Regions from separate parts of the Blastococcus sp. SYSU D00820 genome, predicted to be linked through region 1. Evidence: riboswitches for the same ligand, from Rfam matches in the RefSeq annotation. Region 1 holds a riboswitch; each other region holds the start of a gene.

Region 1 (5,350 bases):
CGGGCGGCCGACCGCGGCCGCCTCCAGGTAGACCATCCCGAGCCCCTCGACGTCCAGGCCCCCGCGCCGGGTGCGGCACGGCATCGCGAAGACGTCGCCGGCCGCGTAGTGGGCGGGCAGCTGGTCCGGCGGCACCGGACCGGTGAGGACGACGGAGTCCTGCAGGCCGCGCGCGGCGACGGCCCGGCGCAGCCGTGCCTCCTCCGGCCCCCCTCCCACGAGGAGCAGCCGCGCGCGCGGGTGGCGCGCCAGCACCTGCGGCCAGCCGGCCACGAGCACGTCCTGGCCCTTGCGCGGCACCAGCCGGGACACGCAGACGACCACCGGCGCGTCCCCCAGGCCGTGCCGGCGGCGCACCACCGCGCCGTCGGCGGCCGGGGAGAACGCCTCGACGTCCACCCCGGGGGACAGCTGGGCCAGCCGGGCCCGCTCCCCCAGCGCCGGCGCCAGCCGGCTGCGGGTGTACTCGCTGATGTAGGTGAGCGTGTCCAGCCCGGTGGCGATCCGGCGCATCAGCGCCCGCCCGCCGGGCACGGCGACCCAGCCGGTCTCGTGCCCGTGCGTGGCGCCGACGAGGTGCCGGACCCCTGCGGCGCGCAGCCGCGGTGCCAGCAGGCCCAGCGGCGCGGCCGCCCCGAAGAACGCGGTGTCGCAGCCGTACCGGCGCACCAGGTCCACCGCCACCCGGGCCGTCCCCGGTGTCGGCAGCAGCATCGCGGTCGGCCGGCGCACCACCGGGTAGGGCAGCGCGGCGTCGTACTCCTCCCACCCCGGGGACCGGGAGGCCAGGACCACCAGCGACTCCGGCGGCCGGCGGGCCAGCAGGGCGGCCACGAAGGTCTGGATGCCGCCCTGGCGCGGCGGGAAGTCGTTGGTGACGACGAGGGTGCGCCCGGTGCCGGTCACCGCGGTCCCAGCCTCGTCCAGTCACCGGCCATCGCCACCCGCTGCGGCCCGGTCGGGTGGGAGCCGAAGAACCACTGCCAGGCGGCCGGCGGATCGGGGTCGGAGAGGTTGGTGACCGCCAGCCGGTTTTGCATCGCGACGAAGGCCTCCGGATCCCCGGTGAGGTCGAGGGCGTGCAGGTCGGCCCGGGCCTCGACGTGCCGGGAGACCAGGTTCTGCACCGGGGTGCCCAGCAGGGCGCCCACGCCGATCAGCAGCAGCACCACCGGGACCGCCCGGGGATCGCCGGGCGACTCGGCGCCGGCCCGGCGCAGCAGCGGCGTCCAGCTCAGCAGCCAGCCGAGCGCGGCCATGCCGGCCGCGGCGCCGAGCGCACCCATCAGCGTGCCGGTCAGGACGTCGTCGGTGGCCACGTGGCCGAGCTCGTGGGCGACGATCGACTCGATCTCGTCGTCGGGCAGCTGGTCGAGCAGCGTGTCGTAGAGGACGATCCGCCGCGTCGACCCGAACCCGGAGACGTAGGCGTTCAACGACGTCGTCCGTCGCGAGGCGTCGGCGACCAGGACGTCCTCGACCGGGGTGCCGCTCTCCTCGGCGAGCTCGAGCAGGTCGGTGCGCAGCTGGCCGGCCGGCAGCGACTCGAAGCGGTTGAACGCCGGCTCGATCAACACGGGGTACAGGAACGAGCCAGCGACGACCAGGCCGGCCGCGCCCAGCGACGCCCAGGCCCACCAGGTCCGCGGAGCCCGCCGCACCAGCCAGACGAGGAGCAGCAGGCCCACCGCCGTCAGCGCGGCGTCGATGGCGGTGGAGACGGCGACGTCCCGGAGCCACAGCGGCCAGCTGCGGGTGGACAGTCCGTACCGGTGGCGCAGCACCTCGCCGTAGGCGGAGACCGGAAGGGTGACCAGCCGGCCGACGACGAGGAGCGCGATCGTGCCGAGCAGCACCTGCCATCCCCAGCCACCACCCAGCGGACGGGCCACCAGGCGCACCAGCCGCCCGCCGAGCCGGGTGAGGCCGAGCACGGCGGAGACGGCGAGGCCGAGCAGCAGCGAGGTCAGCGACGCCGGGCGGATCGACGCGGCGAAGGCCTCGGCCCGGGCCACCACGTCCGCCGGCAGCCCCTCGCCCGGCCGGATCGGTGTCGCTCCGCCGGGCGGCTCGGGCAGCAGCGTCCACGGGGTGCGCAGGACGATGACCAGCACCAGGGCCGCGGCGAGTACGCCCGCGACCACCAGCGCGGCCCGACGGGCGCTCACCCGGCCGATCCTAGAGCGGCCGGCCCTGGAGACGACGCGGGCCGGTGACCTCGAGGGAGGTCACCGGCCCGCGTCGCTGGACCCTGTCGTCAGGCGATCCGGCGCATCGCGGTGATCCCGCCCATCGAGTCCACGCTGACGACCTTGACCGGCTGGCCGGAGGTCGAGGCGTGCACCATCTGGCCGTTGCCGATGTACATCGAGACGTGGCTGACCGGGCTGTAGTAGAAGATCAGGTCGCCCGGCTGCAGCTCGGCCCGGGAGACGGCCTGGCCCATCTGCGACTGCATGCGGCTGGAGTGCGGCAGGCTGATCCCGGCCGCCGCGTAGGCGTACTGGGTCAGGCCCGAGCAGTCGAAGGAGTTCGGCCCGCCGGCGCCCCAGACGTAGGGGTCGCCGACCTGTGCCAGCGCGGTGTCGACCGCCACCTGGGCAGCGCCGCTGGCGGCCGCCACCGGAGCGACCACGGGCACCGACTCACCGGCGTGCGCCGCGACGACCGCTGCCTGCTGCGGCGCCGACAGCCGGTCGTACTGGGCCTGGTACTCCGCGATGTCGTCCTGGAGCTGCTGCTCCTGCGCGGTGAGGTCGTCCAGCGTCTGCTCGGCCTCCGCCTCGGCGGCGTCGGCGTCGGCCTGGGCCTGCTCGGCGGCCTCGGCGGCCTCGGACACGTCGGCCAGGACGGCCGTGGTGTGCCCGGCGATCTGGTCGAGCGTGGCCAGCGAGGCGACGAAGTCCTCGGCCGACTCGCTGGTCATCAGCAGGTCGAGCGTGGCCATGTCGCTGCTGCTGGTGTAGGCGCTGCGGGCGACCTGGCGGATCTGGCCGTCCAGCTCGCCGAGCTGCGCCTCGGCGTCGGCGACGGCCTGGCGCGCGGCCTCGGCGGCCGCCTGCTGGGCCGCCAGCTGCTCGCGGGCCTCGTTGACCTGCTCGGAGACGACCTCGAGCTGGTGGCTGGCGTCGGCCACCAGCTGGGCGGCCTCGGCGGCGCTGCCGGCCTGCTCCGGGTCCGCCGCGGCGGTGCCCGGCAGGAAGGTGAGCGTCAGGGCGGCGGTGGTCCCCACCAGGACGCCGCGGCTGAACCGTCGGACGACGGGGCGGCGGAAGAGGGGAAGGCGGCCCGCTCCGTTCGCGGAGCCGGGGTGGAGCTGTTCGCGTGCATGCCCCAGTACAGGGCGAGGGGTCGCCACGGGCGGCGGCTCTCCGTTCTTCCTCAGCAACCGCCTACCGAGTTAGCTGACGGGTTCGGGCTGGGAAGAAAAGGTGCCCTATCTCTGCGCCCCGCTGCCGCGGGACGTGTGCCCCGGCGGACCGGCGCACGCGAGAACTCACCCCAGTGCTGCGGTGGGTCCCCGGTTCACCCCCGGCGACGCGGACCCGAGGGCCCCCGCACACCGGACGGTGATTCGGCGGTGCCCGGCCGAGGTCACCCCGTGTCGGGTGACGACCACTCGGTCGGACGCTGACACGGTACGGACGTGATGCAGTTGTGACAAACGCGCACCCCCTGGATTGTGGGAATACCCACTGTGAGGAGCGACGCCACTCCGTGGCGTGACCACTGGGGTGCGCGAGCCCACGCAGCGTCAGACGGCGGCTGCTGTCCGTGATCCGTGCCGGTCACCGGGCCGCCCCCTCAGCCGGTCCGCCGGCGCCCGCTCCCCCGCCCCGGGGCCGCCCCCGGCTCGTGCCGCAGCGGCGGCACCAGGCCGACGTCGGCCAGCGCCCGCACGGCCCGGCGCTCGACGTCGTCCAGGTCGACGACCACGCCCGGGCCGGGCGCGGCCACCTCGGGTGCCGGCGTCCGGGCGGGACGCCCGGCCAGGGGGACGACGGCCGGGTCCTCGGTCTGCCACGTCGGCGGGACGCCGAGCAGCACGGTGACCACACAGTCCGCGCAGCCGGTGCCGCGGGCGGTGCAGGTGTCGCAGTCGATGAGCATGGCTGCTCTCCTCGATGGCTGGTCTCTCTTCCGCGCCGGACGGTAGGGAGCGCCACCGACAATTCCGGCTCAGGTGCCGGCGTACTCCCAGTGCCAGGGCTCCTCGCGGCCGTTGCCCGGGTCGGCCCACGTGGGGTGCAGGAAGCCGAACCGGCCGGCGTTGGCGACCATCCACTGGTACTGCGGGGTGCCGAACACCTCGATGCCCCCGCAGAGGTCGACCGCCAGCCCCCAGCCGTGGTTGCTGGTGCCCGGCACCGCCGCCAGCGCGGGCTTCTGCCCGTAGAGCCGCACCTGGCTGGCGTAGGTGCGGTAGGAGTCGGTGATGCAGATCGGCGTCCCGAAGGACGCGGCGAAGGCCGCGCTCATGGCCCGGTAGGCCGCCGCCGCGTCGCAGCGCAGCGTGTGCCCGGCGACGCCCAACGGGCACATGGCGCTGGGCGGGATCAGCCCGTTGGGGTAGCCGCCCCACGAGCGCGCGCCGTCGTAGCTCGGCGGGTAGACGGTGTTGCCGCACTCCACCCGCAGAGCTCCGCCGGTCGGCGCCGGGGCGTCGACCGGCGGTCGTTGCCCGAGGCTCGGCCGGCCGATGCCGAGCACCTGGTCGGCCGGCAGCCGCCGCACCACGACCGCGCCGGCGCGGGCGTCGGCGGCCAGCATCGTCTGCGGGTCCAGGGCGATGCCCACGTGCCCGAGCCCGGACTCGCCGGTGCCCAGGAAGACGAGGTCGCCGGGGAGCACGTCGGCCGGGGCGACCGGCACGGTGACGGCGAACAGCCCGGCCTGGTCACCGGGCAGCTCGACCCCGGCCGAGCGGTAGGCCGCCTGGACCAGCGAGCCGCAGTCCCACGACTCGGGCCCGGCGGTGCCCGGCGCGTAGGGCAGGCTCAGCGCGTCCATGGCGGTGGTGACGGCGGTCAGGGTCTCGGCGGGGAGCACCAGCAGCGACGTCGGCTGGCGGGGCAGCTGCGCCGCGCCCGCCTGGGCACCGCCGCCCGAGGCCGCGACGGGCACCAGCCCACCCGGCAGACCCGCCGCCGGCTGGCGCATCTGCGCCGCCGGCGGCGGCGTGACGCCGGCCGCCCGGAGCTCGTCGAGGTAGGCCTGCCAGCTGGCCGCGGTCCGGTCGTTGACGTCGAGCTGCTCCTGCTGGAGCTGGGCGAGCTGCCGGTCGACGTCGCCGAGCGCGGCGTCCAGCTCGCTGGTGACCGCGGCCGCGGCGTCCTCCAGCTCACGCACC
Region 2 (5,350 bases), on a different contig from region 1:
GAGCCCAGGTCGAGGTGGTCGGGGGCGATTCGCAGGGTCTCGCCCGCGTGGTAGCCGTCCAGCCCCAGCCAGGTGCCGTCCGCGCGCGGGGCGAACCGGCTGGCCCGCCCGGCACGGCCGGGCAGCGGCCCCAGGTGCAGCAGGCCGCCGGGGACGGCGCGGAGCACGTAGGGCGCGGGCCCCCAGAACCAGACGCCGAGCAGGTCCAGCTCCAGCGGGGACGGCGAGGGCGTCCACGGCTCGACGATGCGGGGCTCGGCCTCGCGCAGGTCGGCCAGCAGCCCGGGCACCAGCACGTCCATCCCGCTGGTGGTGTTGGCCAGCGACACCGCGCCCGTCTGCTCCTCGCGGTCGACGAAGACCCCGGCCAGGAAGCCCGGCATCGAGCCGCCGTGACCGGTGAGCGTGCGGCCGTCGATGCGCAGCACCTGCAGGCCCAGCCCGTAGGCCGACCAGCCCGGCGCCGAGGAGTCGACCCCCGCCGGCACCCCCATCTCGTCGAGGGTCGCCGGCGCCAGCACGTCGCCGGTGTCACCGAGCAGGAAGGCGGCGAACCGGGCGAGGTCGGCCAGCGTGGCCCACAGCTGTCCGGCCGCGGCCATCACCCCGGCGTCGAACTCCGGCTCGGGCAGGACGACGTCGGCCCACGGGTGCACCGCGCGCCCCTCGGCCGCCGGCGCCTGCGGGCGGGTCGTCGTCCGCGACATGCCGAGCGGGGCGAGCACCTCGTCGCGGACGACGTCGGCCCACGGCCGCCCGCGGTGCCGCTCGACGAGCTCGCCGAGCAGGCCGAAGCCGAGGTTGGAGTAGTGGAACCGGCGGGCGGCACCCAGCACGACGGCGTCCGCGGTCAGGGCCAGCTCGTCCAGGGAGCCGCCGGGTACCCGCTCCCACCAGCCCCCGGGCGTCTCGGCCGAGGCGCCGGCCAGGTGCGCGAGCAGCTGGCCGACGGTCCGGTCGCCCAGCGGCGTGCCGGGCACGTGCCGCTCCAGCGGGTCGTCCAGGTGCAGCCGGCCTTCGTCGCGCAGCCGCATGACCACCACGGCGGTGACGGTCTTGCTGATCGAGCCCAGGCGGTACTGCACGTCGGTGTGCGGCTCCGGGACGTCGCCGCGGCCGGCCGACCACGCGAGCCCGCCGTCCCGCACCACGCCGGCCACGACGCCGGGCACGCGGCCGTCGCGCTGGACGCGCGCGACGCGGGCCAGCAGGGTCCGGGCGGTGGCGGGCAGCACGGGCTCGGGCATGACGGCGACCGTAGGGCACCGCGCCCGGCACGGCGTCAGGCGGCCGCGGGGGCGGCGTCCAGCCGCCCGGTGCGCAGCGCCCACCGCTCGAAGGCGACCGTGGCGAACGGCGGCACCGAGCAGGCGAGCGCGACCAGCGTGGTCCAGGCCGACCACCGCAGCGCCCGCGCCGTGACCAGCGTGACCAGGCAGTACAGGACGAACACCCCGCCGTGGATCGGCCCGAACACCTGGACGCCGACCTCGGAGGTGCCGGCGATCCACTTGACGTACATGCCGATCAGGAGGCCCAGCCAGGACAGCGCCTCGGCGACGGCGACGATGCGGAACAGCGGGACGGCGGTGCGCGGGCTCATCGGGTCCTCGGGGGTCGGGGGTCTCCCCGGTCCAACGGCGGGGCCGGGTGGGGCGTCCCCGCGTCGAGGTGTGACCTCCGTGGCAGGGTCGGGCCCGTGCGGGGGCTGGCGCGGCGGGAGTTCTGCCTCGTGCTGCTGCGCCGGATGGCCGACCTGCGCCCCGACCTGGTCGCCCAGGCGCTCCCCCGGCTCGGGGCCACCCGCGGCGAGGCGCACGCCGCGCACACCCGCTGGCAGGCCCTGCAGCACAGCCCGCGGGCGCCGCGCGGCCTGGCCCTGCGCACGGCTGTCCTCGGGCCGGCCGAGGTGGAGCCCCGCCGCTTCGGCGACCTGGACCTCGAGGTGCGCCGGTGGCCGGTGCCGCTGTGGCCGCACCTGCGGTGGCAGGTGCTGTCCGGGCCGGGCGGCGAGGTGCTGCACGGGCACCTGGTCCGCGCCCCCGGCTCGGCGGTGCCGCCGGCCCGCCCGGGCGCGCTGCGCGTCTGGGAGCACGTGCTGGACGACGTGACGGGGCTGCCCGGCGCGGTCGACGTCGACCCGGGGGTGGTCACCCGCTGGGAGGTCGCCCTCCCCGGCGGCCGGCGCGCGCGCTTCGTCTGGGGGCTGCTCCAGGCGGTCGAGGAGTCCGGGAGCTGAGACGCCGGAGCCCCGGCCGCCAGGTGGCGGCCGGGGCTCCGGGCGAGCGCGAGGGTCAGGCGGCGAGCCGCCGGGCGCCCGCGTAGCCGCCCATGACGTCGATGCTGGCCACCTTGACCACGTCACCGGAGGTCGGGGCGTGCACCATCTGGCCGTTGCCGATGTAGATGCCCACGTGGCTGACCGGGCTGTAGAAGAAGACCAGGTCGCCGGGCTGCAGGTCGGCGCGGGAGACGGCCTGGCCCATCGTCGACTGCATGCGGCTGGAGTGCGGCAGGCTGATGCCGGCGGCGCGGTAGGCGAACTGGGTCAGCCCGGAGCAGTCGAAGGAGCTCGGTCCACCGGCGGCCCACACGTAGGGCTTGCCCCGCTGGGCCATGGCGGTGTCGACGGCCATTTGGGCGGCGTTGCTGCTGGCCACCACCGGGGCCGACGGCGCGGCGGCCGGTCCGGCGGCCGGCTCCTCGCGCTCGTCGCGGCTGGCGCCGGCGACGGTGCCCCCGTGCGTGCTGGCGGCCTCGATCGCGGCACGCTGCTCCGCGGCGCTGAGCCGCTCGAAGTCGGCCCGGTAGTCGGCGATCTGGGCCTCGAGGTCGGCCTGCTGGGCGGCGACCGCGTCGAACGTCTGCTGCGCCTGGGCGGCGGCGGCGTCGGCGGCGGCCTGGGCGGCCGCGGCGGAGTCGAGCGCGCCGACGGCCTGGGCGAGCACCACGCCCTGGTGGTCGGCGACGGTCTCGAGCAGGCCGACCCGGTCGACGAACTCCTCGGCCGAGCCGCTGGTCAGCATGGCCTGCAGCGAGCCCATGCTGGGGCCGGTGTAGGCGGTGCGGGCGATGTCGCTGACCTGCTCGCGGGCGGCCTGCACGGCGGTCTGCGCGGCGGCGGCCTGGGCCGCGGCGGCCTGCGCGGCGGCCTGCTGGGCGGCCAGCTCGTCGCGGGCGACGTTGAACTCCTCGGTGATCACCTCGAGCTCGTGGCCCCGGGCGGCGAGGAGGGCGGCGGCCTCGGCGGAGCTGGTCGGCTCCTCGGCAGCGGCCGGCCCGGGCACGAGGGCCACCCCGATCGCCCCGGCGAGGACCAGTGCGGCGCGGCGCCAGCCGCGACCGGCGCGCACAGTGCTGTTCGCAGTCGCCATGGTTCGGCGGCTCTCCGTTCTCCCATGGCCGCCTACCGGGTTAGCTGACGGGTTCGGACGGGAAGTCGCCCGGTGCGCGTGCGCACTACACCCCAGTGCTGCGGTGGGTCCCCGGCCCGGCGTTCCCCGAGGGGTCGACCGGCTCGACGGCGTCCACGGGGTGTCACCCATCTCGGTGACGGAGCGCCCCGTCGGACGTACTCACCGTAGGGGGCGTTATCGCCCCGTGACAATCACCTGCGTGTAATTCGTTCGCTCACAGTGAGCGATCAGCAACACATTGCGGCGGGCCGACGCCGTCTGCTGCCCGCGGGCACCCCGGGGTTTCGGCCGGCGCTCTGCCGCGCAGGAGGTGGGCATGCGTCCCGTCCTGTATCTGAAGAAGGCCCTCGTCGTGGCCGCCGTCGCCGGCTCCCTGACCGGGATCGCCGCCTGCGGCGACAACAGCGACCTCGACCGCGGCACCACCGAGTGCGGCAGCGCCGAGGACAACGCCAACTGCGAGGACAGCGAGGACGCCCCGACCCAGGGCGGCTGAGCCCCGTCGCGCGCCCCTCCCGAGCTGCTGGCACGATCCGGTGAGCCAGGCCGCGTCCGATCCGTCCCCGCCGGCCGGGGCCTGGCGCGGCCTGCGTGCCGAGACCGGCACCCTGCTGCGCGGCGTCCGGCTGCGGCTGCGCGGCCGGGACCTCGCGCTGATCGCGGCCGGGCTGACCTTCTACGCCGGCATCGCCGTCGTCCCGCTGTTCGTGGTCGCCTTCCGGCTGACCGGCCTGCTGGCCGGCGCGGACCGGGTCCGGGAGCTCGGCGACCGGCTGGCGGGCCTGCTGCCGGACGCGCTCGGCGCACCGGCGGCCCTGCAGGGGCTGGTCGACGCCGCGCTGGGCACCGACCTGCTGGGGCTGCTGATCGCGCTGGTGCCGCTCTCGCTCTACGGCGAGGGCCTGCGCCGCGCGCTCCTGCGGTTCACCAGCCAGCGCGACACGCTCACCGGCTGGCGCGGCCGGCTGCTGGCGCTGCCGCTGGTGGTCCTCACCCCGCTGCTGCTCTACCCCCTGCTGCTGGCCGCCGACACGATGGCCGGCCTGGCGGAGGACGGCGGCGCCGGCGCCACCATCGGCCGGTTCGCGCTGGGCTACTACTCGGTGCTCTTCGTGCTCACCGTGCCGCTGCTGTGGGGCTACGGCGTCGTGGCCGCCGGCCGGGTGCGGCCGGCGGCCCTGGTCTGCGGCTCGCTGTTCATCGCCGCCTGCCTGTCCGGGTTCCTGCAGGGCTTCGTGCTGTTCCTGTCCCTGCCGCTGGACCTCGGTGCGCCCTTCGGCGGCCTCACCGGGGTGGGCGCGGCCGTGGCCATCGCGCTGTGGATGTTCCTGCTGCACCTGGTGGTACTGGTCGGCTGGTTGCTCACCCAGTCACTGGCCGACCGGCTGGACCGGCGTCAGCCGCCCGGCCGGGTGAACCCGGGCGGCGGGGGCGGCGGCACCCCGGGGGTGCCCGGCGCGGGCGGTTCGGGCGCCGGTTCGGGCTCCGGTGCCGGTGCCGGTTCCGGCTCGGGCGCCGGCGGCGGCTCGGGCGCCGGGGCGGGTGGCGGCGCCGGGGTGCCCGGGTCGGCCGGCGGCGGCTCGGGAGCGGGCTCGACGTAGTCGGCGCCGTTGCTGACCAGGATGGTGACCGTCTGGCCGGGGACGGCGCGGCCGCCGGCCGGCGGGCTGGTGCCCACCAGCGCGCCCGCGGGCCTGGCGCTGTCGACACGCGCCTGCGCGGGCACGAAGCCGGCGTTGGTCAGCGCCGTCTGGCAGGCGCGCACCGACGAGCAGGAGGGCACCGGGCGGGTGTTGCCCTCCACCACGGTCTGGTCGGCCGGCGGGAAGTCGGAGCTGCCGCGGGCCTCGAGGATCGGGGCCATGGCGTCGTGCCAGATCGTCGCGCCCTTGCCGCCACCGAACCCGCCGACGTCCTGGTTGCGCTTGGGGTTG
Region 3 (5,350 bases), on a different contig from region 1:
CCGGATGCAGGCCGCGCCCTCGAGGCGCTTGGCCTCGTCGAGGAAGTTCAGCGTGCCCAGCACGTCGTCGGCACCCCAGCGGCCCCAGTTCGAGCACCGCTGCGCGGCGGCGGCGATGGCGCCCTCCGGATCGGAGCGGTCGAGCCGGTCGGCGGCGGGCCGGGATGGAGCAGGCAGCACGTCGGGTCCTCCTCGAAGCGACGTGCACCACAGTCCCGGGCGGTGGCCTATCACGGAAGAGGCAATCGATGATGGGTGTCATCAATGCCGTCGATACCCTCGGCCGGTGAACCTGAGCAACCTCGACCTCAACCTGCTGGTCTCCCTCGACGCCCTGCTCGAGCAGCGCAGCGTCACCCGGGCGGCGCAGCAGCTAGGGCTCAGCCAGCCCGCGCTGTCGGCGTCGCTGGCGAGGTTGCGCCGGCACTTCGGGGACGAGCTGCTCTCCCGGGTCGGCAACGCCTACCGGCTCACCCCGCTGGCGGCCCAGCTCCGCCCGCGCGTCCGGCTGGCGCTGGACGGGGTGGAGCGGGTGTTCACCGCGCAGCCGGACTTCGACCCCGCCGAGTCGACGCGCGAGTTCTCCGTCCTGCTCAGCGACTACGGCTGCGCCGTCCTCGGCGACACGCTGGCCCAGCTGCTGGCCGAGGAGGCCCCCGGCGCCCGGCTGCGCCTCCTGCACAACACGCCCGATGCCGTCGACCAGGTGCAGGAGACGCTGCTCAACCGCGACCTCCTGGTGCTCCCGCACGGCTTCATCAGCGACCTGCCGCACGCCGACCTGCACCAGGACCGGTGGGTGCTCGTCGTGTCCGCCGACAACCCGGTGGTGGGAGAGGAGGTGACCGTCGAGCACCTGGAGTCGCTCCCGTGGGTCGCCACCTACCACGGGCCGACGGCCTCCACGCCCGCCGCCCGGCAGATGCGGATGCTCGGCATCGAGCCGCGGGTCCAGGTGGTCACCGAGAGCTTCCTCACGGTGCCCGGTCTGGTCGCCGGCAGCGGCCGCATCGCCTTGCTCCAGGAGCGGCTGGTGCGGTCGCTGCCGCTGGACGCCGGCGTGCGGGCGCTGCCCCTCCCGTTCGACGCCGGACCGCTGATGGAGGCGATGTGGTGGCACCCGGTGCACGACGGCGACCCCGAGCACCGGTTCTTCCGCGACCTCGTCACGCGGGCCGCGCGGCAGGCGACCGAGCCGCTCGCACCCTGACCCCGGATACACCGCCCGCCCGCGCGGCGACCGCCGCGACACGCATCACGCTGACGAAACGCCGGTCTCCGATTGTCACGAGTCCATAACGACGACTACCGTGTCGGCGTCCGACCGGTCGTCACGACCCCTGCCGGGGGAGTCCGGGCGGACGCCGCCGAGTCGCCCTCCGGGGCGAGCCGGGGACCCACCGCACCACTGGGGTGAATCCCGCGTCGCAGGACCTCGCGTCCCGCGCCGGGTAGGGCTGCTTCCCGCCCGAACCCGTCAGCTGACTCGGTAGGCGGCCTTCTGGGAGAAACGGAGAGCCGCCCGATGGCGCGCCCTGCCACTGCTGCACGTCCTCGATCGACCCGGCACTGCCGGCCCCTGGTGCGCCCGCGGATCTGACCGCCGGCCGGGCCCGTCCCCGCCGCCGCCGTCCCCGCACCCATCCCACGGCCCCCGCGCCCCTGGCGCCGCCGTGCCCGCACCGCTCGGAGCACCCCCCTCGATGGATCCCCGTACGACCACGTCCGGCCACGCCGCCGGCCGCCGCACCCGCACCGCCCGCCGCCGCGTCCTCGCCGGCCGCCGTCCCGGTCTCCTGCTGGGGGTCGCCGTCGCCGGCGCCGTCCTCGGCAACGTCGTCCTCGGCGTCGACCCCGGAGCGCAGGCCGAGGCCGGCGCGTCGGAGACCGTGAGCGTCGCCCAAGCCCTCGGCCTCAGCGCCCAGAGCGGTCCCGTCGACGTCACCGAGAACCTCCAGCCGCTGGAGGACCTCGCGGCCAGCCGCAGCACCCGCGAGGCCGAGGAGGCCGCCGCGCAGCAGGCGCAGGCCGCCGCCGACCAGGCCGCCCTCGACGCACAGCGGGCCGCGGCCGAGGCCGCCGCCCGCGCCGAGGCGGAGGCCGCCGCGGCTGCGGCCGCGGCCGCGGAGGCCGCCGCGGCGGCCGAGGCGGCCGCCGAGGAGGAGTCCTCCTCCGGCGGCTCCGGCTCCTCTGGCGGCTCCGGCGGCGGCGGGGCGTCGGCCAGCACCGCGGCCACCTCGGTCGCGCAGATCCGCAACACCGCCGGACCGGTGTCGTCGCGGGTGCAGGCGGCCGCCGACGCCGTGGTGAGCAACGTGCCCGGCGCCGGGGGCATCACCCTCGGCGGCACCCGCGCCAGCGCCACCGACCCGGACGGGCACCCGTCGGGGAACGCGCTGGACTACATGGTCATGTCCGACGCCGCGCTCGGCGACGCGATCGTGGCGTACCACATCGCGCACTGGGACGAGCTCGGCGTGGCCTACATCATCTGGGAGCAGCGGATCCTCCAGTCCCCGGGCGGCTCCTGGTCGACCATGGAGGACAGGGGCGGCGTGACCGCGAACCACTTCGACCACGTCCACGTCAACTACCGGTGAGCGCGGGCGGTCCGGGCCGCCGTAGCGTCAGCGGCGTGGCACGCGAGTACGACGACGGCGAGGACGACCGCGCTCGGGACGGCGCACCGCCGGCCCCGGAGATCCCCTCCCTGGCCTCCCTGCGGTCGCCGGCCCGCCGTTCGGCGCTCGACCTGCTGGTGCCCGAGCGGCCGGCCGGCCCGCCGGCGCGACCGGCGCGGCCGGCGCCCCGGCCGCCGGAGTACGCCGACCTGCTGCTGCTCGGCCGCGTGGTCGTCCGCTCGCTCGCCGGGCTGCCCGGCCGCTGCCTCCGGCGGCTGCTGACCCGCTGACGGTCCGCCCGTCCCGCTCCTCCTCGGCCCGACCCGCGCCTCCCGGCGCCGGTCGGGCCGAGTGCTGTCCGGGCACCGCGCGCCGCGATCCGGCCCGCCACCTCGGCGATCAGGTAACAGAACGGTCAGCGTCGTTGACGCCGCTCTCGTGATCCACCTAACATCCGGCGGCAACCAAGCACTTGCTTGGGAGCACGCCGGCTGCCTTCCAGACGGCGGTTCCGCACGCGTACGGGCACCACCCCCATCCGACCGGCCACACCCCGAGGAAGTGGTATGCGGACATCCCGGACCCGAATCGCCGCCGTGACGGCGGCCGCCTCGCTCGCCCTGGCGACCGCCGCCTGCGGCGGTGGCGACGACGAGCCCAACCGCCCCGAGGCCAACGCCGAGCTGACCGGGGAGCCGATCATCATCGGCCTCGACGAGGACAGCACCGGCCCCGGCGCCTCCTACAGCGTCATCGCCGGCAACGCGATCCGTGCGGCGATCGACCAGCTCAACGCCACCGACGGCATCCTCGGCCGCCCGGTCGAGCTCGTGGTGGAGAACGACGAGAGCGACCCCACCAAGACGCCCTCGATCGTGCGCAAGCTGATCGACCAGAACCCGGCGTTCCTCATCCTGCAGAGCTCCGGCGCGGCGATCGCTCAGGCCAAGCCGGTCGTCCAGCAGGCCGGGATCCCGGCGATCGCGCCGACGTCGATCTCCCAGTCGGTCGCGCTGCCGCCCGACGCGGACTTCACCTACACCCTGGCCAATCCGCTCAACGACTTCGTCGAGACCTACTGCGGCGCCTTCGAGGAGGCCGGCATCGAGACCCTCGCCGTCCTTTCCGACGCCTCGCCGACGATCGACGGCGTCAACGGCCTGCTGCTGCCCGGTCTCGGCGAGTGCGTGGAGTTGATCGCCGAGGAGGAGGCGCCGGTCGACACGTCCGACCTCAGCGCCCAGGTCGCCCGGATCGAGGACGCCGGCCCCGACGCGGTGCTGGTCTCCAGCGTCGGCGGCAACTTCGAGGTGCTCGCACACAACACGCTGTTCGAGCAGCTGCCCGACGTCCAGCGGTTCTCGCTGGCCTCGATCGGCAACCAGGCTGCGTCGTGGGAGCTGGCCAACCCCGGCGCTCTCGAGGGTCTGGTCTTCATGGGTTCGCTGGATCCCGACAACGAGCGGACGGCGGAGCTGCAGGAGACCCTGCGCGAGGCCTACGGCGACGACGAGTTCCAGGTGTCGGCCTACGACGCGAACGGCTGGGACACCGTCATGCTGATCAAGCAGGCCATCGAGGCCGCGGGCACGGACGAGCCGCTCGCCGTCCGCGACGCGCTGAACCAGATCACCGGGTACGAGGCGTCGTTCGGCCAGCCGGGCTTCACGCTGTCCTTCGCCCCGGACAAGCACCTCGGTGCCGACGGACTCTGCGGGCTGGTCCTCACCGTGTTCGGCGAGGACAACCGCCCGGCCGGTGCGTGGGAGACCTACCAGCCCCCGTGCGACTGACCTCGTCGTCCGACCGACCGGGTCGGGCCGTCCGCGGCCCGGCCCGGTCCCCGAGGGGAGAACGATGAGCGACCCCCAGCTCTGGCTGTCGGCACTGGAGATCGGCTGCTTCTTCGGCCTGATCGCGCTGGGATACCAGCTGATCCTCGTCGGCGCCGGCTTCTTCAACTTCGCGCTCGGGCCCTACGCCATGGTGGCGGGCCTGGGCACCTCCTACCTCGTCATCCGCGAGGACATGGACGTCTGGCTCGGCGTGCTCTGCGGCCTGCTGATGGCCGTGGGCCTGGCCGTGGTCACCGAGCTGCTGATCGTGCGTCCGGTGCAGGCCAAGTCCGGGTCCGGCGAACTGCCGGCCCTGGTCGCCGTCGCCGCGGTGCTCTTCGCCATCCAGCAGGCGGCGGGTGCGGTGTTCGGCCGCGTCTCGCTGCCCGGCCAGCGGCTGCTCGACGTCCCGCCGTGGCGGTTCGGGGAGGTCGTGCTCAACGGCTCGACCGCCCTGCTGCTGGGCACGACCGTCGTGGTGTTCGTCCTGGTCGGGCTGTGGGTGAAGCTCACGGTGACCGGCCGGCTGCTGCGCGCCGTCGGCGACAACCCGCGCGCGGCCGGCCTGCTCGGGCTGCCCGTCGGGCGGGTGCGCCTGGTGGCGTTCATCCTGGGCGGCCTGATCGCGGGCATCGCCGGCATCCTGTTCGCGCCCAAGGCCGGGGTGAGCTTCACCAGCGGCCTGAGCTGGACGCTGGTCGGCTTCCTGGCCCTCGTCATCGGCGGCACCGGCCGGATCTGGGCCCCGCTGGTCGGCGGCCTGGTGCTCGGCGCGGTGCAGGTCTTCACGCCCTTCTACCTCGCCGAGCTGGGCCCGCAGACGGTCATCCTGGTGCTCGGCCTGGTCTTCTTCGCCTTCAAGCCCGAGGGCATCTTCGTCCGGAGGGTGCGCGC
Region 4 (5,350 bases), on a different contig from region 1:
ATGACCACCACCCGCTTGCCGGTGTAGTCGAGGTCCTCGGGCCAGTGCTGCGGGTGCACGATCTGCCCCCGGAAGCGGTCGGCGCCGGGGAACTCCGGGCTGAAGCCCTGGTCGTAGCGGTAGTAGCCGGAGCAGACCGACAGCCAGCCGCAGGTGATCGTCACCCGCTGCCCGGTGTCGGTGCGCTCGGCGGTCACCGTCCAGCGGGCGTCCGCGCTGGACCACTCCGCCGACAGCACCTTGTGCCCGAACCGGATGTGCCGGTCGACGCCGAACTCGCGCGCGGTCTCCTGCACGTACCGGCGGATCGAGGCGCCGTCGGCGATCGCCTGCGGATCGGTCCACGGCCGGAACCGGTAGCCGAGGGTGAACATGTCCGAGTCCGAGCGGATGCCCGGATAGCGGAAGAGGTCCCACGTGCCGCCAATGGCGTCGCGGGCCTCGAGGACCACGTACGTGGTGCCGGGGCGCTCGCGCTCCAGGTGGCAGGCGGCGCCGATGCCGGACAGCCCGGCGCCGACGACGACGACGTCGACGTGCTGCGTCGGCGCCGGGTCCTGCGCGCGGTCGACCGCGGTGGCGTGCGAGGTCGTCATGGACTTCCCGTTCGTCGTCGAGGTGCTGCTCGTCCGGTCGGTGGTGCGGCCACCGTGCCGCGGGCGGCGGCGGCCCCCCGATCGTGCCTGCCGCCGACGCCCTTGTCGACACGGTGTCGAGAGGCTCAACGACGCGTCGGCCCGGAGGTTGCGCGGCGACTACGGGCTGTCGGTCCCGTAGATGGTCCGCAGCCAGACGGTCAGCAGCACGTCGAGCAGGTCGTCCTCGGCCAGCGCCGGCGTCCGGCCGGCGTAGGTGACCTGGATGACCCGCTCGTTCATCCAGTTCAGCGCGACGGCGAGGTCGCGGGCCGGCGGCCCGTCCGGCGCCGCGCCGCGGGCCCGCTCGGCCTCGATGGCCGCGGCGGTCTCCTCGACGAAGCCCTCCATCACCTGCGACCACAGCGCCTGCACCTCGGCGCTCCCGGCCAGCAGCTCGGTGGCCGCGGCGGTCAGGGCCCGGTGCTCCCGGAAGGTGTCGCGGACGGCGACCAGCGCCAGCCGCCAGCTCTCCCGCACGTCGCCGGAGGCGCCGGCCAGCGCCTGGGCGCGCAGCGCCCGCGCCTCGGCGACCACGCGGTCGAGCAGCGCGAGGACGACGGCGTCCTTGGACGGGAAGTAGAAGTAGAAGGTGGGCCGGGAGATGCCGGCGCCGCGGGCGAGGTCGTCGACGGAGATCTCGGCCAGCCGCCGCTCCTCGAGCAGCCGCTCGGCGGTGGCCAGCAGGGCCCGCTCCCGGTCGTCGCCGGAGGGCCGGCGGGTGCGGCGCCCGCGCGAGGGCCCGGCGGCGTCGTCGAGCGGTGCGGCCACGCCGCCGACCCTAACCAGCGTCGAGGATCTCGACACGGTGTCGAGCCGGGGCCCACCCCTTCAGGGCAGCCGCCACACCGTCGTCCGCCGGATGCCCGGGCCCTCGGTCTCGGCGATGTCGGAGACGGCGACCGCGGTCAGGCGCTCGTGCGGCAGGTAGGGGCGCCCGGGGTCGCCGATGTAGACCTCCGCCCCCCGGTCGCGCAGCCGCTCGAGGAACGGCAGCACCCGCTCGGTCATCGCGCGGTCGTAGCAGACGTCGCCGGCCAGGACGACGTCCACGCCGGGCAGGTCGTGGCCCAGCACGTCGCCGAGCACGCTGACGTCGCGGATGCCGTTGAGGACGGCGTTCACGCCGATCGCCGTCCGGCTGAACGGGTCGACGTCGCTGGCCAGCAGGCCGGTCGCCCCGGCCAGTGCCGCGGCGAGCACGACCAGGCCGCTGCCCGCCCCGAGGTCGAGGACCGTCCGGCCGGCCACGACCTCCGGGGTGTCGAGGACGAAGCGGGCCAGGGCCTGCCCGCCGGGCCAGGCCGCCGCCCAGAACGGCGGGGCGTCACCGGCTCCCCCGGCGTCGACCTCCATGGCCTCCCACAGGGCGACGACGTCGTCGGCGACGTGCAGCCGGACCTCCGGCACCGACGAGGGCCGGCGCACCTGGGTGTGGGCGCGGACGAAGGCGGCGGGCACGGGGACGAGCGTCACCCGGGGATCCCACCACCTGGCCCCGCGCCGCCGCGGCGGCGGCCCCGCTGCAGGGTCCCGCGCCGAGCCTGCGAGGCGTGGGGGGCAGCGGCGGCCCCGCTGCAGGGTCCCGCGCCGAGCCTGCGAGGCGTGGGGGGCAGTGGGGTCCTTCTAGTACCAGCCGGTCGACTGGCTGTGCGCCCACGCGCCGCACGGCGAGCCGTAGCGGTTCTCGATGTAGATCAGCCCGGCGTCGATCTGGCGGTAGCCGTCGCTGGTCTTGGCGATCCCGGTGCCGGCCCAGGTCGAGTCGAGGAACTGCGGGATGCCGTAGGCGGTGCTGGTCGGGTTCTGCGCGTTGGGGTTCCAGCCGCTCTCCCGGCCCCAGAGGCGCTCGAGGCAGTCGAACTCCCCGCCGCTGCCGACCTGCGCCATGGCGTAGTCCTTGAACGAGCCCTGCCCACCACCCGAGGAGGAGGGGGCCGGGGCGGCGGCCGGCTGGGTGGCGGCCTGCTCGGCGGCGGCCTCGGCAGCGGCGGCGGCCTCCGCCGCCGCCTGCGCCTCGGCAGCGGCCTGCGCGGCGGCCGCGGCCTCGGCGGCCTGGCGGTCGAGCTCGGCCTGGTCGGCGGCGGCCTGCGCCTGGGCGGCCTGCGCCTCGGCGGCGTCGCGCTCGCTGCGCGAGGCGGCGAGGTCCTCCAGGCCGGTGAGGTCGGGGGTGGCGGCCGCGGCCTGCTCGGCGGTGATGCCGAGCTGCTCGGCGACGCTGACCGACACCGACGCGGTCCGGGTCTCGGCGTCTGCGGCCGGCGGGCTGGTGGTCAGCACGTTGACCAGGACGGCGCCGGCGGCCGCGGCGGCCAGGTAGAGCGCGGGGCGGCGCGGGCCGAGCGGGGTGGTGGCGCGGCGGGCGCGGCGGCGGCCCCGGGCGGGGGCGGCGGGAACGGCCGGCGCCTCGAGGGTGTCGGCGGCCGGGGACTGCGGGGTGCTCGTGGGCATGGGGGTGCGGTGCTCCGAGGGAGAGTGCGCGCGCGGAGGCGACCCCGGTCCCGGGGCGGCGACCCCGGCGCTGCGGTGGTCTTCGGGGGGCCGGCGGCTCTGGGGCCGGCCGGCGTCAGCGGGTCAGGACGTCGACGTCGGCGGCGCGGTGCGCGGCCGGGAGGCCCTGGAACCCGAGGGAGCCCGGAGGCGGGGCATGCGGAGACTCTCCGTTCCTTCTGCGGCCGCCTACCGAGTTAGCTGACGGGTTCGGGCGGGAAGGAAGCGCCCTACCCGGCTGACGGACGGCGGGCGTCCGGCAGACGGGATTCACCCCGGTGCTGCGGTGGGTCCCCGGCTCGCGTCCACGGGTGCGGACACGACTCGGCGGCGCCCGGCCGGGCTCCCCGGATGGGGACTGCGGACCGACCGGACGCCTCGACCGTAGGCGGCGTTACCGTCCCGTGACAATGCCGCGAGCGGGATTCCCGCCGTGAGGAAGCTCGCGCAACCCCTGTGACGGGTGGGGCGGGGAGCGTCCGGAGTGGCGCCGGCCTCAGCTCGCCGACACCGGACGCCTGGCGTCGGTCAGCTGCACGAGGTCCTCGGGCAGGCTGCCGGCCACCACCTGCAGCGCGTCGCCGATCTGGCCGGTCAGCCGGCGCAGCGACCGCCGGGCCTCGTCCCGCTGCGCCTCCAGCGCCTGCACCTCGGCGGCGACGGCGGCCAGCCGGGCGGCGGCCGCGGCCTCGGCGGCCTCGCGGTCCTGCCGGGCACGCTGCTCCTCGTCGGCCAGGCGCGCGGCGAGTTCCTCGGCGGCGGCGCGGCGCAGCTCCTCGGCCTCCCGCCGGGCGCCGGCGAGCAGCTCGTCGCGCTCGGCCCGGGCGGCGTCCCGGAGCGCGGCCACCTTGGCCAGCCGGGCCTCGGCCTCGGTGCAGGCCTCGGCGCGGATCCGCTCGGCCTCGGCCTCGGCGTCGGCCACCGTCTCGGCCGCGCGGCGCTCCGCGCGCTCGACCAGCTCCCGCACCTTTCCGCCGTCCCGCTCGCGGACGAACTGCGCCAGCCGGCGGCGGGCGTTCTGCAGCTCGCCGGAGCAGGCCGCGTAGCGGCTGAGCAGGTGGTCGCTCTCCCGGCGCGCCAGGGCGATCTCGTTCTCCGCCCAGGCCACGTAGGTGTCGACCTGGAGCCGGTCGTAGCCGCGCAGTGCGCCCGAGAAGCAGGGGTCGGTGCCGAGCAGCGCGTCGAGACCGCGAGCGGGCCCGGCGCCCGGCGCAGGAGTGGTCGGTACCTCTTCGCGCAGCGACATGGAGCACCCTCCGGGTCCGCCGTCCCCCTCCGCTCCCACCTGCGGAGGGGATCCGCCCACGACCCACGATGACGCACCGGCGCGCTCCGCGAAGGGCGATCCGGAGCCCTCCGGAGCGCTCCCGGCGTAGTCCAGCGGCGCGTGCCCGGCCCACTACGCAGGGGCAATGAGAGGTCACGGAGCGGTCACGAAGCGGTCACGACCGGAGCGCGGGGAATGCCCGCCCCCGACCCCCGGTTGCACGGGCCAGTAGTTGCACTCTCAACCAAAGAGGCGATCGACATGCAGTTCGGGATCTTCACCGTCAGCGACATCACGCAGGACCCGACCACCGGCCGCACCCCCGCGGAGGCCGAGCGGATCAAGGCCGTCCAGACGATCGCGCTGAAGGCCGAGGAGGTCGGGCTCGACGTCTTCGCCCTCGGCGAGCACCACAACCCGCCGTTCTTCTCCTCCTCCCCGACCACGCTGCTGGCCTGGATCGCCGCCCGCACCACGCGGCTGCAGCTGTCGACGTCCACCACGCTGATCACCACCAACGACCCGGTGAAGATCGCCGAGGACTACGCGATGCTGCAGCACCTGGCCGAGGGCCGGGTCGACCTGATGATGGGCCGCGGCAACACCGGCCCCGTCTACCCGTGGTTCGGCCAGGACATCCGCGAGGGCATCCCGCTCGCCGTCGAGAACTACGCGCTGCTGCGCCGGCTGTGGACCGAGGACGTCGTCGACTGGTCGGGCAAGTACCGCACCCCGCTGCAGGGCTTCACCTCGACCCCGCGCCCGCTGGACGGCGTCCCGCCGTTCGTCTGGCACGGTTCGATCCGCAGCCCGCAGATCGCCGAGCAGGCCGCGTACTACGGCGACGGGTTCTTCGCCAACCACATCTTCTGGCCGGCCGAGCACACCGCCCGGATGGTCGAGTTCTACCGCCGCCGCTTCGAGCACCACGGGCACGGCGGCGCCGACCAGGCCATCG

Evidence for each region. Region 1 has a riboswitch for cyclic di-AMP ahead of ACI79R_RS10150 (NlpC/P60 family protein). Riboswitches for the same ligand answer to the same signal wherever they lie in the genome.
Region 2: linked by a shared signal. The riboswitch ahead of ACI79R_RS01735 (C40 family peptidase) and the one ahead of ACI79R_RS10150 (NlpC/P60 family protein) in region 1 are both predicted to bind cyclic di-AMP.
Region 3: linked by a shared signal. The riboswitch ahead of ACI79R_RS14770 (hypothetical protein) and the one ahead of ACI79R_RS10150 (NlpC/P60 family protein) in region 1 are both predicted to bind cyclic di-AMP.
Region 4: linked by a shared signal. The riboswitch ahead of ACI79R_RS16955 (aggregation-promoting factor C-terminal-like domain-containing protein) and the one ahead of ACI79R_RS10150 (NlpC/P60 family protein) in region 1 are both predicted to bind cyclic di-AMP.

The regions. Positions count from the first base shown of each region.
Region 1 covers NZ_JBJGZW010000007.1:71,411-76,760, reverse strand. Annotated here, with positions in the region: gene ACI79R_RS10160 (glycosyltransferase family 4 protein) at 1-906, opposite strand, end outside; gene ACI79R_RS10155 (M48 family metallopeptidase) at 903-2,168, opposite strand; gene ACI79R_RS10150 (NlpC/P60 family protein) at 2,258-3,232, opposite strand; cyclic di-AMP (ydaO/yuaA leader) riboswitch at 3,375-3,547, opposite strand; gene ACI79R_RS10145 (hypothetical protein) at 3,805-4,110, opposite strand; gene ACI79R_RS10140 (D-alanyl-D-alanine carboxypeptidase family protein) at 4,180-5,350, opposite strand, start outside.
Region 2 covers NZ_JBJGZW010000001.1:368,950-374,299, reverse strand. Annotated here, with positions in the region: gene ACI79R_RS01750 (serine hydrolase domain-containing protein) at 1-1,247, opposite strand, end outside; gene ACI79R_RS01745 (DUF3817 domain-containing protein) at 1,283-1,603, opposite strand; gene ACI79R_RS01740 (hypothetical protein) at 1,700-2,239, shown strand; gene ACI79R_RS01735 (C40 family peptidase) at 2,295-3,374, opposite strand; cyclic di-AMP (ydaO/yuaA leader) riboswitch at 3,389-3,506, opposite strand; gene ACI79R_RS01730 (hypothetical protein) at 3,733-3,912, shown strand; partial or broken gene ACI79R_RS01725 (YhjD/YihY/BrkB family envelope integrity protein) at 3,953-4,786, shown strand; gene ACI79R_RS01720 (transglycosylase domain-containing protein) at 4,813-5,350, opposite strand, start outside.
Region 3 covers NZ_JBJGZW010000013.1:71,443-76,792, reverse strand. Annotated here, with positions in the region: gene ACI79R_RS14780 (cyclase family protein) at 1-180, opposite strand, end outside; gene ACI79R_RS14775 (LysR family transcriptional regulator) at 287-1,210, shown strand; cyclic di-AMP (ydaO/yuaA leader) riboswitch at 1,356-1,511, shown strand; gene ACI79R_RS14770 (hypothetical protein) at 1,704-2,600, shown strand; gene ACI79R_RS14765 (hypothetical protein) at 2,636-2,911, shown strand; gene ACI79R_RS14760 (ABC transporter substrate-binding protein) at 3,218-4,414, shown strand; gene ACI79R_RS14755 (branched-chain amino acid ABC transporter permease) at 4,479-5,350, shown strand, end outside.
Region 4 covers NZ_JBJGZW010000017.1:42,609-47,958, reverse strand. Annotated here, with positions in the region: gene ACI79R_RS16970 (flavin-containing monooxygenase) at 1-596, opposite strand, end outside; gene ACI79R_RS16965 (TetR/AcrR family transcriptional regulator) at 756-1,406, opposite strand; gene ACI79R_RS16960 (class I SAM-dependent methyltransferase) at 1,467-2,111, opposite strand; gene ACI79R_RS16955 (aggregation-promoting factor C-terminal-like domain-containing protein) at 2,262-3,086, opposite strand; cyclic di-AMP (ydaO/yuaA leader) riboswitch at 3,299-3,455, opposite strand; gene ACI79R_RS16950 (hypothetical protein) at 3,622-4,371, opposite strand; gene ACI79R_RS16945 (LLM class flavin-dependent oxidoreductase) at 4,654-5,350, shown strand, end outside.